DNA from 2 places in the Ruminococcus sp. MCC718 genome. Region 2 is predicted to be linked to the other one. Evidence: predicted binding sites of a transcription regulator. Region 2 holds the regulator's gene; the other holds the start of a gene.
The links. Region 2 encodes NrdR, which represses ribonucleotide reductase genes. Its sites were predicted from a motif close to CACNANATNTNGTG; they were not measured.

Region 1 (3,556 bases), on a different contig from region 2:
AGAATCCGCCCTCGCAGTAAGCCAGCGGGTTGGTGGATGCTTTCATCGCTCCCAGATACTCGTAAGTACGTTTGTGCAGGTTGCGGATCATTTCCAGATAATAGTCCAGCACTTCGTAAAAATCACGGCTCTCGGATCTTGCTTTGGCAAGGATCATCGGGAGATGCAGGCTGACAGCACCGATGTTGAAACGTCCGGTAAATACTGGCACATCTTTGTCGTCTGCCGGATACATACCGCCTCTTTCGTACCACGGACTTAAGAATGCACGGCATCCCATCGGGCTGATCACTTTTTTGTACTGTTTGTACATGCTGGAAATATAGCCTTTTCCGGTCATGGACAGCCAGTCCGGATACATGGTCTTTGCAGAACATGCCACGCCGGCCTCAAAGACATCTTCACATTCTCCGCCTACACCGTGCAGTTTCTCGTCATAAAGAAAGACAATTTTCGGGAACAGCACCGGTTTCTTGTTGCCCGGTCTTCCCTGTCCGCCCTTATGGACGTTCAGAAGGGAAATATTGCACATTTTTTCAAAACGCTGTGTACCAAGTCCGATGGTCACGGTCACAAACGGATAATCGCCTCTGGAGGAACCGACGGTATTTAACTTATACTCAATACCCTGCCATCCCTGGTCAAAATCACGTCTCACTTTGTTGATCGCATATTCTTCGGCACGTTCTTCCACGCCGTTCCATGAAGGATCTGCATATTTGATAAATTCTTCTTTATATTTCTTGTAGCTCTTCTCGGCATACGGAGCAAGCACCTTGTCCATCTCCGGCACGGTAAATCCACCGTACTGCTGTGCCGCCGTACTTAAAATAATATCACCGATCACATCAAAGGCCGTATCCAGTGTCTTCGGCTCGTTGTACCAGACATTTCCCATCTCAAATCCGCCGGTCAGAACAGCTGCCACATCAAACAGACAGCAGTTCATGGTATCCAGTCGCGCGGACTGATCGTGGATATAGATATAGCCGTCCTTGCACGCCTGAAGCTCATCACGCGTCATAAAAAATTTGCGGTACAGCTCTTTATTCAGCTCGTTAAAGATCAGGCTTCGCTTTGTCGCTACCAGAGCACTGTCCGTGTTGGCGTTACTCTTGTCTCCGATGTAACGGATCGACTGGCTCTTTGTGTAGACCTCATCCATCATATGGATAAAATCCAGCTTGTAGTTGCGGTAATCACGATAGCTTTTGGCTACTGCCGGATTGACTCTCTCGAGAGCACCTTCGACAATGTTGTGCATCTCCTGGATCGTGATCCCGTCTTTTTTAAGGGACTCCGCCCGGTCATATGCAAACTGACAGATAAATGCAATCTCATCTGTCGAAAACTCATACAAAATGCGGGCTGCTGATTTGTTGACTGCCGCTATGATCTTATCTACATTGAATTCTTCCCGTGTTCCATCTTTCTTTATGACGTACATCACCAAGTCTCCTCCTACTATATGTTGTGTATCTATCTAAATTTTGTTTTTTCATCAAACAACATGTAGAACATAGTATATACCATAATGGCATACACGTAAAGAGGCTTTTGCAACGTTTTTACAAAAATTTTTTTAATTCATCAATATTTTTCTCTTCCCGCTTCAACTGTTTTTTTGCAAAATCCAGCACTTCTGTATCCTCTCCATCATAGTCACGGATCTGTCTTGTCAGGCTGGTAACGCCCATGGTGCTGCCCTGGATCAGCATTTCCGCAAGCTTTGAAGTCTGCATATCCTGCATACTTTTCCTGTTGATATTCATGTGAGCCATCCATTTGGAGATCATCGGAGCTTCTTTTTGTTCTTCCGGTGCATTGCGTGCTTTCAGCATCTGTCCGCTGACCTGAAATGCTTTTTCATATTCCTGCATCTGCCTGCTGACCGTTTTCGAAAATTCCGCATCCTTTGTCGCATCCAGAATATGACGCAGTGTATCCTGTCCCATGTCTGCATTTTTGTGAATGTCACTCAACATTTTGATCTCTGTCTCCATAAGTTCCTCCTGTCATACATGATATTTGTCACCTCAAACCTGATTCAGGCTTTTATGAACAGTAATCATTATCTTCATTTTTGGAAATTTTATGTACACTTGCTGGACAGAAGGACGGAAGTTTGAATGAAGCTGCTTCTGACGATCCTTTTTTCTGATATATCAACTTCTGTTTTTTTATACTTCCGGCAGTGTACCTTTTTCTCTGGTGATCTGCTTTGGATTTGCTTCTTTTAATTTTTCTGCTTCCGGTGCCCAGCATTTTGCGTAAGCTTCACATTTTCCGCATAAGCTCTCTACCGTTTCCGGACTCTGCATATCGGTGCTCTTTGCATCGGTTGCATGGACGATCTTCTGCAGTGCTTCCGGATTCTCCAGCATCGGACATGGACGCAGATCATTTTCATTAAATGGCTGGCCCATCTGATAAGCACGAAACAGCGGCTGGCTTAAGCATTCCAGAAGCGGTTTGTCATGGATATTTGCATTGGAATAATGGATAAATACGCAAGGTTCTACGTCACCGTTTGGATTGATGTGACAGTAGAATCTTCCGCCAGCGATACATCCGCCGACAAACTCACCGTCATTCTGGAAGTCAAATACAAAGATTGGCTTGCCGCCTTCAAATCCTCGGATCTCACGGATTCTGTGGTACATATATTCTCTCTGCTCCGGTGTCAGAAGCAGATCTGTTGCTGCTTCATTTCCGACCGGCATATAATGGAAATACCATGCATAGCGAACACCTTTGTCGATCAGCATATCCAGGAATTCATCGCTGGTAACGGTCTTGTAGTTCTTTGATGTGTAGCAGATAGAAGTACCAAAGATCAGTCCATGCTCTTTGAGCAGATCCATTGCATGCATAACTTTCTCAAAACATCCGCTTCCGCGTCTGGAATCGTTGACTTCCTCAAATCCTTCCACGCTCAGTGCCAGAGAAATATTTCCAAGTCTCTGCATATCCTTACAGAATTCCTCATCAATCAGCGTTCCGTTTGTAAATGCATAGAACATACACTTATTATGCTTCTCTGCCAGTTTCACGATATCTTTTTTCCTCATCAGCGGCTCCCCGCCTGTCATCATGTAAAAATAGATACCCAGCTTTTCCCCCTGCGTAACGATGCTGTCCAGATCTTCGTAAGAAAGGCTCATGCGATGACCATATTCCGCTGCCCAGCATCCGGTACAGTGCATATTACAGGCAGAGGTCGGATCCATCAAAATAATCCACGGGATGCGGTATCCATGTTCCTTCTCGAATTCACAGGTTTTGGAATAACCATAAAAACCTGCCTGATATCCAAGGTTCAGGGCATGCATTTTCGCTACATGCGGGTCAATCTCATCAAGCACTTTGTTTGTGTATTTCATCCATTTTGCATCTGGATTATGGATCAGATTTCTTGCTCCGTCAAATACTTTTTTCTCAAATTTATCGCCCATCAGCTTTTCCGAAAGATCAGTCAGTTTGAGTAATGCCTCTGTTCGATCATCATGTTTATTCACGTATTTCAATACACCATCAATCGTTTTTGATACAACGG
Region 2 (3,556 bases):
AAAGGAAAAAACTGGTCTTATGTTGAGTCCGGGAATGTTCGTGGTTATGTAAAAAATAAAAACGTTCTGACCGGTGAGGTCGTAAGAGTCAAAGTGGCACTCAAAAAAGAAGGTTTTATGACACTTGCGAAAGCAAAAATCGATCCGAAGGAGAATCCGGCTTATGCCAGCGTGAAAAAGACCATTCAGGAGACGGTTGTAAAACGTGTCAATGCGGTCGCAAAGGAGAATGAGCTGAATGTGCGGGAAGAGAAGTCAACCGACGCACGCGTGGTTGGTGTGATCCCGCAGGGCGGACTTTGTTATATTCTTGCAGATCAGGGTCAGGAATGGTGCTATGTGGAGTCTGGTGATGTGCGTGGATTTGTAAAAAGCGAGCTGCTTCTGACCGGTAAAGAGGCAGATGCCATCGTAAAGGCGACAAAACGCAAAAATATGACTCTGGCAACGGAAGAGATCAGACCGGAGGAGAACAGAGCCCTTTATTATACGTTCACTTCCACACAGAAAGCACATTCGGAAAAGGTAAAGTATCTGGGCAAATTTAAGCTGACAGCATACTGTGCATGCCAGATCTGCTGCGGTGAGTTTGCGAATGGCATCACAGCAAGCGGTACCGTTCCGATTCAGGGACAGACGGTTGCCATGTACGGTGTTCCGTTTGGGACAAAGTTGATCGTAGATGATGTGGTTTATACGGTAGAAGACCGCGGCACACCGTATGGGCATATTGATATTTATATGGTAGATCACGAGGCAGCAGCGGCTTTTGGTACAAGAGAAGCAGATGTCTACCTTGGCAAATGATCAGGTTGCAGGTTGCTGTATCTTAAAGCAAAGCGGAAGAGGACAGATGTGCAGGAGGAAATCATTCGCATTTCTTCCTGCATTTTTCTTCTTCAATCTCGACCAGGATGATATCGGCACCGATCTGGCAGATACATTCCCAGGGAATGATGTATTCGGTATCGCGGCCGAGAAAACAGCAGATCTTTGCCGGACCGGGAACAATGATTGCTTTCACAAATCCGGTACAGATATCGATATCCACATCGCATACACAGCCAAGAGAACGGCAGGTACAGGTGTTGATCACTTCTTTCTGCCGCAGTTCACAGATTCGCATAAAATCCCCACACCTTCCTTTGAAATAGAACGAACCGATCGATGTACACAAGATAGCAGATGCTTTCGAAAAGTGTTTTTTCTATAGTTTATGCGATCCGGGCAGAAGAGGTTCCGCTTTTTGCGGGTATGCACAGTTTGGAAAGATGTATTGACAGTAAAAACAGGATTCGTTATACTTCACATTAGATGATTTATCTTAGTCGGAGAAGACTCCCACTTCTATAAGTGGCGAGCAACAAATTTGTCTTAGTGGGAGTGCAATCTCCGACTAAGATAAACGCTCCGCGAGAATGCACAGCGATTCTGTTGGGTAAATGTCAGCAAAGCTGACCAGAATCGCGTGCCAAGTCTCACGTGCGTTCGACTTGAAACGAAAAGTACACCAGGCACAGTCAGGAGGAAAAAGATGAAATGTCCGTTTTGTAATCAGGATAATACCAGGGTAGTAGATTCAAGGCCTGCAGATGATAACTGTTCCATCCGCAGAAGGAGACTTTGCGATGCCTGCGGAAAGCGTTTTACCACTTACGAAAAGGTGGAAACGATCCCGCTCACCGTGATCAAGAAAGATCTGACAAGGGAACAGTATGACAGGTCCAAGATTGAAGCAGGAGTCGTAAGGGCATGTTATAAACGTCCGATCTCTGTACAGAGGATCAACGGGATGATCGATGAGATTGAAACGGAGATTTTCAATCGCGAAGAAAAAGAGATTGACAGCAAGACCATAGGGGAGATCGTTATGGATAAGCTCAAAAGCCTGGATGCGGTGGCGTATGTGAGATTCGCGTCAGTCTATCGCGAATTTAAAGATGTCAATACTTTTATGGATGAATTAAAGAAAATATTAGAGTAAACAGATGTCAGACCTGAAAGTACGGAATGTGAAACGATCTGTATGGCATTTGGCAGAAATAAACGATCATGTGTGAGATTCACACAGAGAAATGGAGAAAGCATGAAGCGAAGAATAGAAGAGCTGATGAATGGAATATATGAATATAAGACTCCAGATCTTCTTTTTTCCTGTGATGAGATTCGTGCGGTGGTGAAACCAGGAGAAAAGTTTTTCGGCAGTTTTACAATAAAAAATAAAGAGCAGAAAAGGATCCGGGGATTTTTGTATTCTTCGGATGCACGCGTGGCATGTGAGCCGAGAGAATTTTCCGGGATTGAACCGAAGCTGTCTTTTGATGTGGATTTTACGGGAATGAAAGCCGGAGATGTGCTGGAAGGAAGTCTTACCGTCTGCACGAACATGGGAGAAAAAGCACTTCCTTTTTCTTTTGCGATCATGCAGAAAAAGGTGCAGCTTCCGGCAGGAGAGGCATTTACGCTGGATTCTTTTGCACAGCTGGCAAAGGAGCATTACGAGAAAGCGTATGCGATGTTCTGCTCCAGGAGTTTTACAAGGACGATCGAAAAGCAGTATCCGCAGTTTGAGGCTCTCAACCGCGGACTGAGGAGCAAGACCATGAGCATGGAACTTATGGAGGAGTTTCTGATCAGCACCGGGAAAAAGAGTGCCATAAAATATGAACTGAAAAAAGAAAGGCAGGAGTTTTCACAGATCGCTTCGGTCATTCAGGAACAGATTGAGATCGTAAAGAACGGATGGGGCTATTCGCAGATCGAAGTCTTTTCGGATGCGGCATTTCTGCAGCCGGAGCAGAGCCTGATCCGCCCGGATGATTTTCTTGGAAGCAGTTTTACTCTGGATTATCTGATCGATCCGGCACGGATGCATGCCGGGCACAATTTTGGCCGGATCATCTTAAAAAGCGGAAACTGGAAGAAAACCTTTGAAGTGACTGCACGCAAATTTACCGCAAAAGAGAACGATCACAGAGCGCATATCCAGAAAAAGGAGATCGAGCGTCTCTACCGGGATTATCTGGATTTTCGCTTAAAGAAGATCAGCTTAAATACCTGGATCGCCAGAGCGGAAGATTCTTTTGCACGCTATGAACAGGCAGGCGGAGAGGATATCATGATGAAGCTGTATCAGGTACAGATCTATTTTGCGGCAGATCAGCCGGAGATCGCCTGTACTTTGCTTGAAAAGCTGGAGCAGAAACGGAGGATCTCAGACCGTCCGGCCGTGCAGGGCTATTATCAGTATCTGACGACTCTTTATGATAAAGATGAGAAATATATTGATTATATCGAAAGCAAGATCCAGGATCTGTACCTGAAAAATCAGGAAGAATGGCTGCTTCAGTGGGTGCTGTTATATCTGAAGGAGAATCTTCTGCAGCATCCGTCACAGAAACTGGAAGCAATCCGAAGACAGTATAAAATGGGCTGCCGCAGCAGACTGATGTATCTGGAGGCGTTCACGCTGTTTCGGAAGTCACCGCTTCTGTTAAAGAAGCTGGATGATTTTGAGATTCAGGTGCTGCGTTTTATCTGCCGCAACGATCTTCTG

Region 1: nrdD (anaerobic ribonucleoside-triphosphate reductase) is a predicted target of NrdR. The motif match lies at 1,463-1,476, and genes of this name have one in related genera.

The regions. Positions count from the first base shown of each region.
Region 1 covers NZ_WQNP01000032.1:77,341-80,896, forward strand. Annotated here, with positions in the region: gene nrdD (anaerobic ribonucleoside-triphosphate reductase) at 1-1,447, opposite strand, end outside; gene GPK60_RS04305 (hypothetical protein) at 1,569-2,003, opposite strand; gene GPK60_RS04310 (radical SAM protein) at 2,181-3,556, opposite strand, start outside.
Region 2 covers NZ_WQNP01000047.1:18,322-21,877, forward strand. Annotated here, with positions in the region: gene GPK60_RS06170 (SH3 domain-containing protein) at 1-807, shown strand, start outside; gene GPK60_RS06175 (YlmC/YmxH family sporulation protein) at 869-1,126, opposite strand; gene nrdR (transcriptional regulator NrdR) at 1,535-1,984, shown strand; gene GPK60_RS06185 (DUF5717 family protein) at 2,087-3,556, shown strand, end outside.